Regions from separate parts of the Gemmiger qucibialis genome, predicted to be linked through region 2. Evidence: predicted binding sites of a transcription regulator. Region 2 holds the regulator's gene; the other holds the start of a gene.
The links. Region 2 encodes HrcA, which represses chaperone genes, less so after heat shock. Its sites were predicted from a motif close to TGTTAGCACTCNNNNNNNNNGAGTGCTAACA; they were not measured.
Positions count from the first base shown of each region.

Region 1: htpG (molecular chaperone HtpG) is a predicted target of HrcA. The motif match lies at 3,225-3,255, and genes of this name have one in related genera.

Region 1 covers NZ_JAQFEN010000003.1:186,482-192,248, reverse strand. Annotated here, with positions in the region: gene PG062_RS07385 (sensor histidine kinase) at 1-1,007, shown strand, start outside; gene htpG (molecular chaperone HtpG) at 1,287-3,191, opposite strand; gene PG062_RS07375 (alpha/beta hydrolase) at 3,416-4,213, shown strand; gene PG062_RS07370 (D-isomer specific 2-hydroxyacid dehydrogenase family protein) at 4,272-5,258, shown strand; gene PG062_RS07365 (YkgJ family cysteine cluster protein) at 5,255-5,767, shown strand, end outside.
Region 2 covers NZ_JAQFEN010000001.1:582,656-588,422, reverse strand. Annotated here, with positions in the region: gene PG062_RS02710 (Cof-type HAD-IIB family hydrolase) at 1-448, shown strand, start outside; gene PG062_RS02705 (NUDIX hydrolase) at 825-1,307, opposite strand; gene PG062_RS02700 (stage V sporulation T C-terminal domain-containing protein) at 1,679-2,221, shown strand; gene PG062_RS02695 (hypothetical protein) at 2,344-2,571, shown strand; gene hrcA (heat-inducible transcriptional repressor HrcA) at 2,637-3,659, shown strand; gene PG062_RS02685 (nucleotide exchange factor GrpE) at 3,656-4,264, shown strand; gene dnaK (molecular chaperone DnaK) at 4,363-5,767, shown strand, end outside.

The sequences.
Region 1 (5,767 bases), on a different contig from region 2:
CGGATTACGGGCTGTTTGTTGTGGCAGAACCGGTTGGAACCTGCTGGAAGTATAACATCGACATGAAGCAAAAAATGATAATAATGCTGGCCAAAAGCATTCAGCTCACCATGGTGGGGCTCCTGCTGGTGGTGCTGGGGTGCTGCCTGTTCTTCAGCTGGCGCGGGAGCAAAAGCCTGCAAACCGTAACAGCCGGGCTGGATACCTTGGCGCAGGGCGGTACGGTCAGCCTGCCTGCCGCCGGCTTTGCGGGGGAGCTTGCCCAAAAGCTGAACGAAACCAGCGAGCAGCTGCGCCGCCGCAATGAGATCATTGCCCGGCGGGATACCGCCCGAACCGAGTGGATCGCCGGGGTCAGCCATGATATCCGCACTCCGCTGGCACTGATCCTGGGCTGGGCGGAACAGCTGCAGCGGGATGCCACCCTGCCCGCAGCAGCCAGACAGAAAGCGGGCGGCATCTGCACCCAGTGCGAAAAAATCCGCAGCCTGATTGAGGACCTGAACCTGACCAGCAAGCTGCAATACGGCGCCCAGCCCCTGCGCCGCCGGTCCACCCAGGCGGGGCCGTTTTTGCGCCGGGTGGTGGCGGCTTTTTGTGAGAACCCCCTGGCCGCCCGCTGCACACTGGATTGCAACATTACCCCGGCAGTAGAAACCGCCATCCTGCACGCTGATGCCGCTCTGCTGACTCGTGCGCTGGAAAATGTGCTGCAAAACGCCGTGCGCCATAATGCGGGGCCGATCACGCTGGCTTTCCACGCGGATGCCGACGAAACAACGCTGCACCTGACCATACAGGATGACGGCACCGGCTACCCGCAAAGCGTGCTGGCCGTGCTGAACGGCGAACCGGAAGGGGAGAACGCCCCGCATATTCTGGGCCTGCATGTGGTGGAGCAAATCATAAACGCCCACGGCGGCAGCGTGCAGTTTGTCAACCGGGACCCCCACGGTGCAAAAGTGATGATGCAGCTGCCACTGGCCAAAGACGAAAACGAAAAATAATACCCAAAAAACAAATCCCCCGCCGGGCAAAGCACTTTGCAGCACCGCCCGGTGGGGGATTGTTATGCTATGTTAAGGCAATACCGCATAATTCTAAGTGCCGATACGGCGAGCGAGGTGCGGCAGCTGCTAAGCCAAAAGCGCAGATAATACTGGATGTCTTATCGAGCATTTTGGCAACGCAGATGCCGTGCCGCAGCCGCCGGAGCGGTGCTTAAGCCGTCAGGCGGGAATTGTGCGGTGTTGCCTTAGATTGTCTGGCATAAAGCCTGGATGCCATTACTTCATCAGGTCGCAGACCAGCTGTGCGTAGGCAACGGGGTCTTCCAGCGGCAGGCCCTCAATCAGCAGGGCCTGGTCGTACAACAGCTCGGCGTACTTATTGATCTTGTCGGTGTCACCGGCCTCATGAGCGGCTTTCAGCGCACCAAACACGGCGTGGTTGGGGTTCAGCTCCAGCACCTTGGTGCTCTCCATGCCCTCGCCGCCGGCAGGCATCTTGCGCAGGATCTTTTCCATCTCCATGGAAATACCGCCCTCGCTGGAAAGCGATACCGGGTGATCCTGCAAAGTCGGGTTGACCTTCACATCTTTGATCTTGCCGTTCAGGGCCTTCTTGATCTCCTCAAACAGGTCCTTGTTTTCGGTTGCGGTCTCCTCGGCAGCCTTCTTTTCTTCCTCGGTTTCCAGGCCCAGATCGCCGGAGTTGATGTTTTTGAATTCCTTTTCCTTGTAGTCGTGCATGATCTGCAGGCAGAATTCATCCACATCCTCGCTGCACAGCAGCAGGTCATAGCCCTTGCTCAGCACCAGCTGTGCGTTGGGCAGTTTGCCCAGGCGGGCCGCCTCGTCACCAGCGGCAAAGTAAATGGCCTTCTGGCCTTCCGGCATCTTCTCAATGTATTCATCCAGCGTGATGAGCTTCTGCTCCTTGGCAGAGTAGAACATCAGCAGGTCGGAAAGCAGGTCTTTGTGCATGCCGTAATCGCCGTAAATACCAAACTTGATCTGGCGGCCAAATGCTTTCCAGAAGGTTTCGTACTTCTCGCGGTCGTTCACCAGCATGGCGTGCAGTTCGTTCTTGATCTTCTTTTCCAGGCTGTTGCGGATCAGCTTTACCTGGCCGTCCTTCTGCAGCGTTTCACGGCTGATGTTCAGGCTCAGGTCCTCGCTGTCCACAACGCCCTTGATAAAGCTGAAGTAATCCGGCAGCAGGTCAGCGCATTTTTCCATGATCATAACGCCGGAAGCATACAGGGCCAGACCCTTTTCGTACTCCTTGGTGTAGTAATCATACGGCGTCTGGCCGGGCACAAACAGCAGGGCGGTGTAGGTTGCGGTGCCCTCGGTGCGGCTGGTAATCACGCGCAGCGGGTCGGAATAATCCATGAACTTGCTCTTGTAGAACTCGTTGTATTCTTCCGGCTTTACATCTTTCTTGTCGCGCTTCCAGATGGGCACCATGCTGTTCAGGGTTTCCAGCTCGGTGTAGGTTTCGTACTCCGGCTTATAGTCGTCACCGGCGTCCTCCGGCTTCGGCTTCTGGCGGCTCTTCTCGCGGTACATGGTAATGGGGTAGCGGATGTAATCGCTGTACTTCTTGACCAGGCCGGAGATGGTGTACTCGTCCAGATATTCGCTGTATTTGTCGGTTTCGGTGTCCTCTTTCAGCACCAGGGTGATCTCGGTGCCAACTTCCGGCTTTTCGGCTTCGGTCAGGGTGTATCCCTCCACGCCGGAGGACGACCACTGCCAGGCTTCCTCGCTGCCCTCCGCGCGGGAAACAACGGTCACCTTGCTGGCAACCATGAAAGCGGAGTAGAAGCCAACGCCGAACTGACCGATGATGTCAATATTCTCGTTCTGATTGCTTGCCTTAAAGTCCTGGCTGCCGGAGCGGGCAATGGTGCCAAGGTTCTTTTCCAGCTCATCCTTAGTCATGCCAATGCCGTTATCGCTGATGGTCAGGGTGCGGTTCTCTTTATCGGCTGCAATATGAATGTGCAGGTCTTCTTTTTTTACGTTGATGGAAGTATCCGTCAGGCTCTTGAAATACAGCTTGTCGCAGGCATCCGATGCGTTGGAGATCAGCTCGCGCAGGAAGATCTCGCGGTTGGTATAAATAGAATTGATCATCAGGTCAAGCAGCTTTTTGCTCTCGGCCTTAAACTGATGCATTGCCATAGTTACAATGACCTCACTTTTATATATTTTATGGTTTAGCACTCGCGTGCTTTAAGTGCTAAGCATATATTAGCACTCTTACCCGCAAAGTGCAAGTCCTGATTGCCCTTTTTACAAAAAGTTAAAAAACTGTATGTAAAATACAGAAAAAGGCTTTTCAAAGCACATTTTTTGCGCTATCCTAATAACTGTATCTTCATATTTATCATTAGGAGCCTGATGTTATGAAATTTGTAGAACATAAACTTGCCACCGGTGCCATGCTGACCGGCTACCTGCGTGACGAAACCACCGAAATGCCCAGCTACAACACCCGCCCGGCAGTGCTGATCCTGCCCGGCGGCGGCTACCGCTACTGCTCCCCGCGCGAAGCGGACCCTGTTGCCGTCCAGTTTTTGCAGGCCGGCTACCATGTGTTCACCCTGATTTATTCCACTGACCACGCCCCGCTGCTGTGGCAGCCGCTGACCGAAGCCGCGTCCGCCATCCTGTACCTGCGCCGGAATGCGGCGGACCTGCGCATTGCGGCGGATAAGATCACCATCGTTGGCTTTTCTGCCGGTGCCCACCTGGCGGCTTCCACCGCCCTGCTGTGGGATGCAGCTCCCGTGCAGCAGGCCCTTGGTATTACCGGAACCGAAGCCCGCCCCAATGCGGTGGTGCTGGGGTACCCCGTTATCACCAGCGGCAAGTTCGCCCACCGCGGCTCTTTTGAGAACCTGTGCGGCGCGGATGAAGCCCTGCTGCAGACCATGAGCCTGGAAAACCAGGTGCGCCCCGATGTGCCGCCTTTCTTCATCTGGCACACCGTGGAAGATCAGGCTGTGCCCGTGGAAAACAGCCTGCTGCTGGCAGGCGCCCTGAAAGAGAACAACGTGCCGTTTGAGCTGCACCTGTTCACCCATGGCGGCCATGGCTCCAGCACCTGCACCAACGAGGTCAACACCCCTAACAAGCATAACAATGCCTGGCTGCCCCTGTGCATGGGCTGGCTGGGGGAGACCCTGGATTTTACCCTGTGATTTGAGCAGCCCAATTAAGAAGCCGTTTTTGTAACCCTATTATTAAGGAGGTTACACCATGAAGATCATGTTTTATGCCCTCCGTCCTTTCGACGAGCAAGCCTATTGTGATCCATACAGCAAACAGTACGGCATTGATTATGCCTATACCGCAGCGGTCCCCACGCCGGATAACCTGGAACTTGCCAAAGGCTGCGATGCCGTCAGCACTAACCCCTGCCTGATTGCACCGGAATATCTGGAAGCCTGGGCCGCGATGGGGGTCAAATTCCTGCCCTGCCGCAGCATTGGCTATGACCATATCCCGCAGCAGAAAGCCAAGGAGCTTGGCATGCGCATCTCCCATTCCTGGTATCCGCCGGCAGGTGTGGCCGATTATGCCATTATGCTGATGCTGATGTGCAACCGCAAAGTGGGCCAGATTCTGCGCCGTGCCGATGCCCAGGATTATTCCTTAAGCGGCAAGATGGGCCGCGATATCACCCGTATGACGGTGGGGGTGATCGGCACCGGCAACATTGGCCGCACTGTGCTGCGCCACTTAAGCGGCTTTGGCTGCAAGCTGCTGGCTTACGACCTGTACCCCAACGATGAAGCACGCCAGTATGCGGAGTATGTGGACCTGGATACCCTGTACAAGAGCTGTGATATCATCACCCTGCACACCAACGCCACCGCCGCCAACCGCCATATGATCGATGCCAATGCTATTGCCAAGATGAAAAACGGCGTTGTGCTGATCAACACAGCCCGCGGCACCCTGATTGATCCGGAAGCGCTGGTAAACGGGCTGGAAAGCGGCAAGATCGGTGCAGCCGGCCTGGACGTTGTGGAAAACGAGAACGGCCTGTTCTACTTTAACCATATGGGCGATGCGTTGCAGAACCGCGAACTTGCCATGCTGCGCAGCTTCCCGAATGTGATCTTTACCCCGCACACCGCGTTTTATACCGATGTGAACGTGGCCAGCATGGTGGAAAGCGCCTTTAAGGCTGTGCGCGCCATGGCGGATGGCGAGCAGACCCCACTGGAGGTGCGCCTGTGACAGAACCGGGCCGTGCCGAATCTGCCGCTGCGCTGGCCCAGTGCCCGCGGCTGGCGGCAGGGGAGCCATTTGACTTTGTCTGTGCAGGCTGCGGGGACTGCTGCCGTAACCGGCGGGACCTGGTGCTTTCCGGTTATGACCTGTACCGCATTGCCCGCCGCCTGGGCCTGCCCCCGCGCTTGACGGCGGATGCTTTTTGCAAGCAGGAGTTTGCCCCGCAGACCCTTTTGCCTGCCGTGGTGCTGCGCCCCAATGCCCGCACAGGCAACTGCCCCTTTTTTGAGGCCGATGCCTGCACCATCCACGCCGCCCGCCCGCTGGCCTGCGCTCTTTACCCGCTGGGCCAGGCCATTGACCCGGCAACAGCCGCCATGGAATATTACGTGCAGCTGCCATTGTGCGGTGCCCGCGTATCCGCGCAGGAACAGCGCACCCTGCAAAATTACCTGGACGATGCCGCCATCACCGCCCGCGCCGGGATTGACGCCCGGTGGGCTGTGGTGTGTACC
Region 2 (5,767 bases):
CGCTTACATGAACCGCACCAATGCCCTGTGTGAAAACTTTTTGAAAGAGATCCCGCAGGAAACCATCGATCCGGCCCAGCGCTGCTTTACCTACCCGACGTATCAGCTCAGCGCATTTTTGAGCAGCGAGCAGGAACCGGAGTTCATGACTCACGTGCCCGGCTGCCGCGCTGTGCGCTGGAGCGAAGAATTTGTCGATATCCTGCCCGCAACCGGCGGCAAGGTGAACGGCTTGCAGGAAACGCTCAATCATCTGGGTCTTACGCGGGAAAACAGCATCGCCTTTGGCGATGGCGGCAACGATACCGAGATGCTTGCTTTTGCCGGGATCGGGGTTGCCATGGGCAACGCCTGGCCAGATGCCCGTGCCGCGGCGGATTACATTACCACCGATGTGGATAAGGACGGCATCTGGAATGCGCTGGAACATTTCGGGCTGCTGAAATAACCAATAAAAACAAGAGCATGTGCGTTTTTGGGGAAAGCCCGAAAAACTGCACATGCTTTTATTTTATTTCTTTAGGCAATACCGCACAATTCCCGCCTGACGGCTTAAGCACCGCTCCGGCGGCTGCGGCACGGCATCTGCGTTGCCAAAATGGCTCGATAATGTCGGGTTGCGGTACCCGCATCGTGCTTCGGGGGCAAAAGCCCCTCGCACTCTGCGACCGCTGCCCCTGCTTCGGTTCGCTGCATCCGCCACTGGCGGCGCTCACCTTTGCAGCATCCAGTATTATCTGCGCTTTTGGCTTAGCATCTGCCGCACATCGCTCGCCGTATCGGCACTTAGAATTATGCGGTATTGCCTTTATTATAATGGCTGTTCAACCGCAGGGCAGTGTCTCGCCTTCCAGCACCGCCTGCACCAGGGTATCGCCGTGATAGGTTAGCTCCAGATGGAAAAACGGTGCGCCCTCCGCCAACAGCCGAAGGAAAATTTTGTCCCCCTGCCAGATCGGCAGGTTCTCTACTTCGGGTTTGGGCACCCATTCCAGTGTGCCCTCGTTACAGTCGGTCAGCGTGCCGGTAAAATCGGTGCAGGTGTACAGGTGCATCCGCTCGGCGGGCCATGGCTCGCAAGTAAAATCCACAATGCCGCGGTAGGCGGGGGATTGCATCGTCAAGCCGGTTTCCTCCCACACTTCGCGCAGGGCACAGGCTTCGGCAGTTTCGCCGGGGTCAAGCTTGCCGCCCACACCGATCCATTTATCGTGGTTGACGTCGTTCTTCTTTTTAATGCGGTGCAGCATCAGATAGCAGCCGTTTTGTTCCAGGTAGCACAGAGTGGTTTGCAGCAGTTCAGCCATAGCGGAGCCTCGTTCCCTGTGTGCGGGGCACACAAAATATATTGGTATCAGTATACCACCCGGATAGTACAGGCGGCAAGGCTGCAGACAATGTGCGGGTGGCTATTTGGTGGGCAGGGAACCAATATCCTGAAATTTACGCGGCGCTCCGTTATAATATCTCCAAAATGGAGATGGCTTTGAGGGGAGCCGCAAAAAGGTGTTTGAAGCAGGCGTGAACGCCCACATTGCCAAGCCGTTCAGCGTGATGCCCTGCTGGCAGGGCTGGATAAAGCACTAACAAAAAACAGGCACGAACCATACATAAACCGCCGCACTTTCCATATAATAGGTATATTGTACAGAATATGGAAGGGCAGGAGGGTACCCCAATGAAAGCAACAGGAATCGTGCGCAGGATTGATGAGCTGGGGCGGGTGGTCATTCCCAAAGAGATCAGGCGAACCCAGCGCATCCGCCAGGGCGATGCACTGGAAATTTTTACCGCTGCCGATGGGCAGGTGGTGTTCAAAAAATATTCCCCGCTGGTGGAGCTGGGCGAACTGGCCGGGGTGTATGCCGAGGTGCTGGCCAAAAACCTGGGCCGCCCTGTGCTGATATGTGACAGGGAAAGCATTGTGGCCGCCACCGGCACGGGCAAAGGGCAGCTGCTGGGGCGGCAGATCAGCGATGCCGCCGCCCGGCTGCTGGCCATGCGCGGCCCTTACACCGCGCCGGAAACCGCTGCCCGCCGCATTACGGCCTTTGACAAAGGGGAAACGGTGCTGCTGTGCGTCTGCCCCATTGTGGTGCAGGGGGATGTGGAAGGCGGTGTGTTGCTGACCGGCCGCCCGCAGGATGCAGCCCCTGATACCGAGACCGCCCGCGCAGTAAACATTGCCGCGGCATTTTTAGCAAAGTGGATGGAAGAATGAACCGTTGGCCGGCATCACCCTGCTGTCTGGCGGGCAGCAAAACAAGGGCAACACCGCACAATTCCCGCCTGACGGCTTAAGCACCGCTTCGGCGGCTGCGGCACGGCATTTGCGTTGCCAAAATGCTCGATAAGACATCCAGTATTATCTGCGCTTTTGGCTTAGCATCTGCCGCACCTCGCTCGCCGTATCGGCACTTAGAATTATGCGGTATTGCCCAAGATAAAATAACAGAAAAACGCCGCGGCGGAGGGCAAAAACCACCCTTTGCCGCGGCGTTTGTGTCAAATCTGTTAAAGTTTGAAACTTTTTATGAAAAGGGCTTGACAGAACAAAGAGTTGGGATATAATAAATTTAGCACTCAGGAAGAGAGAGTGCTAAACAAGAAAAAGCAAACAAGGAGATGAGGGCAGCATGACGATGGATGCACGCAAGCAGCGCATTCTGGAAGCGATTGTTGCCATTTATTCTACCGGCGGCGAGCCGGTCGGCTCCGGTTTGCTGGCCAGCCACTTTGACATGGCACTTTCCAGCGCAACGCTCCGCAACGAGATGGCCGCGCTGACAAAGCTTGGCCTGCTGGAGCAGCCGCACACCAGCGCAGGCCGCGTGCCCAGCCCCAAGGGGTACCGGTACTACCTAGACCACCTGCTGGAAGCCCCCGCCGCCATAGCACTGAGCGCAGCGGACCGCGAAAACATTGACCGGCTGTTTGCCGATATGGACGTTGAGCCCGAAAAGCTGGCGCAGAGCGCCGCCCGCGCACTGGCCGATTATACCGGCTGTGCCGCAGTGGCTACCACCCCGCAGGCCGAGGATCTGTGCATCGCCCATTTTGAGGTCGTGCAGGTCGGGCGGTATTCCGCCGCAGTTTTGGCGGTTACCAGCTCCGGCGGTGTGCGCACCCGTGTGGCGCGTATCCACACCGGCTTGACGCGGGAGGATGCCGATGAGATGGCCCGCCTGCTGAACAGCAGCCTGACCTTTGTGGCACCGGAGGATCTGACCCCGTCGCTGACGGCAAGCCTGGTGCTTTCCGCCGGGCGCAGGCTGGCGCCGGTGGTGTTCGCCGCCGAAGCGCTGGTTCGCACCCGCCCGCAGTTTTACCTGGAGGGCGTGCAGTACCTGGCCAAGATGCCGGATGTGCGCACAAACCTTGGCGCGCTGCTGGAAGTTTTTTCTGACAACGAAGCGGCCCGCGCCCTGATCGAACCGGGCAGCGGCAAAGTGACCGCTACGTTGGGCGAGGATATCGAGCCCGCCATGCCGAACCTCTGCATCGTCAGCAAGCGTTACCTTGCGGGCGGCGGGCTGTACGGCACGGTGGCGGTGATCGGCTCCAACCGCATGGAGTACGAACACTTGATCCCCGTTTTGAATTATTTTGCAATTAAGTTAGGACAGTCAATGTCCGGTAAAAAGGAGGAGCAGACATGAGCGAAGAAACAAAGAAGCAGCCTGAAACTGAACAGGAACAGGCCGCTGCTGAAACAAAAGCGCCCGCGGCAGAATCCGATAAGCAGGAAGCTGAACCCGCTGCAGAAAAGACCGAAAAGAAAGACTGGTTCGGCAAAAAATCCAAAGAGCTGGAAGCCGTAAAGGCAAAGCTGGAAGCCGCCGAGCAGGCCAACACAAAGCTGAAAGACCAGATGCTGCGCACCGCTGCAGAGTATGACAATTACCGCAAGCGTTCCGCCCGCGAAGCTGACCAGAAGTTCAACGATGGTGTTTCCCACGCGGTCAACCAGATCCTGGCAATTCTGGATACGCTGGATATGGCAGCCAATGCCGAATGCACCGACGAAAACTATAAAAAGGGCGTTGTGATGACGCTGGACAAAGCCGAAAAAGCTCTGAAAACGCTGAACATCACCGAGATCGAATCCATGGGCAAGCCCTTTGACCCCAACTTTATGAACGCTGTTCAGCAGGTTCCGGCAGAGGATGGCCAGGAAAGCGGCACTGTGGTGCGCGTGTTCCAGAAAGGCTACATGATCGGCGATAAGATCATCCGCCATGCAACCGTGGTTGTGGCCGAATAACAAAGCATGAACCGGGCGCAAAAGCCCGTTCAGATATAGATTAAGACATTCACATTTCCATGTTTCCTGAAAGAGGAATATGAAAGGAGTTTTATATTATGAGTAAGATTATTGGTATTGACCTTGGTACTACCAACAGCTGCGTAGCTGTTATGGAGGGCGGCGAGCCCGTTGTTATCCCTAACGCTGAGGGTGCCCGTACCACCCCGTCTGTTGTCGGCTTTACCAAAACCGGCGAGCGTCTGGTAGGCCAGGTTGCAAAGCGTCAGGCTATCACCAACCCCGAAAACACCATCTCCTCCATCAAGCGTAAGATGGGCACTGCCGAGAAGGTTCACGCCGGCGGCAAGGATTACACCCCCGAAGAGATCAGCGCTATGATCCTGGCAAAGCTGAAGGCTGATGCCGAAGCTTACCTGGGCGAGCCCGTTACCGAAGCTGTCATCACCGTTCCCGCTTACTTCAACGACAGCCAGCGTCAGGCAACCAAAAACGCCGGTACCATTGCTGGTCTGAACGTAAAGCGTATCATCAACGAGCCGACCGCAGCTTCTCTGGCTTACGGCATTGATAAGGAATCCGACCAGAAGATCATGGTTTACGACCTGGGCGGTGGTACGTTCGATGTTTCCATCATCGAGATGGGCGATGGCGTTACTGAAGTTCTGGCTACCAATGGTGATACCCACCTGGGCGGCGATGACTTCGACCAGCGCATCATCGACTGGATGGCTGAGGATTTCCAGAAGGAAAACAACATCGACCTGCGCAAGGATAAGATGGCTGCACAGCGCTTGAAGGAAGCTGCTGAAAAGGCAAAGATCGAGCTGTCCAGCGCCACTTCCACCAACATCAACCTGCCGTTCATCACCGCTGACGCCAACGGCCCCAAGCACTTGGATATGACCCTGACCCGCGCAAAGTTCAATGAACTGACCGCTGATCTGGTTGACCGCACCATGGCCCCTGTCCGCAAGGCTTTGGCTGATGCAGGCCTGAAGGCTTCTGACCTGGCTAAGGTCCTGATGGTCGGTGGCTCCACCCGTATCCCCGCTGTCTATGACGCTGTCAAGAAGGAACTGAACTGCGAGCCGTTCAAGGGCATCAACCCCGATGAATGTGTTGCTGTCGGCGCTTCCATCCAGGGCGGTGTTCTGCAGGGCGACGTTAAGGGTCTGCTGTTGCTGGATGTTACCCCGTTGAGCCTGGGCATTGAGACTCTGGGCGGCGTTTGCACCAAGATCATTGAGCGCAACACCACCATCCCCACCAAGAAGAGCCAGATCTTCTCCACTGCTGCTGACAACCAGCCCAGCGTTGAAGTCAACGTTCTGCAGGGCGAACGTGAGTTTGCCCGCGACAACAAGAGCCTGGGTACCTTCCACCTGGATGGCATCGCTCCGGCTCCGCGCGGCGTGCCCCAGATCGAAGTTACCTTTGATATCGATGCCAACGGCATTGTGCATGTAAGCGCTAAGGACCTTGGCACCGGCAAGGAGCAGA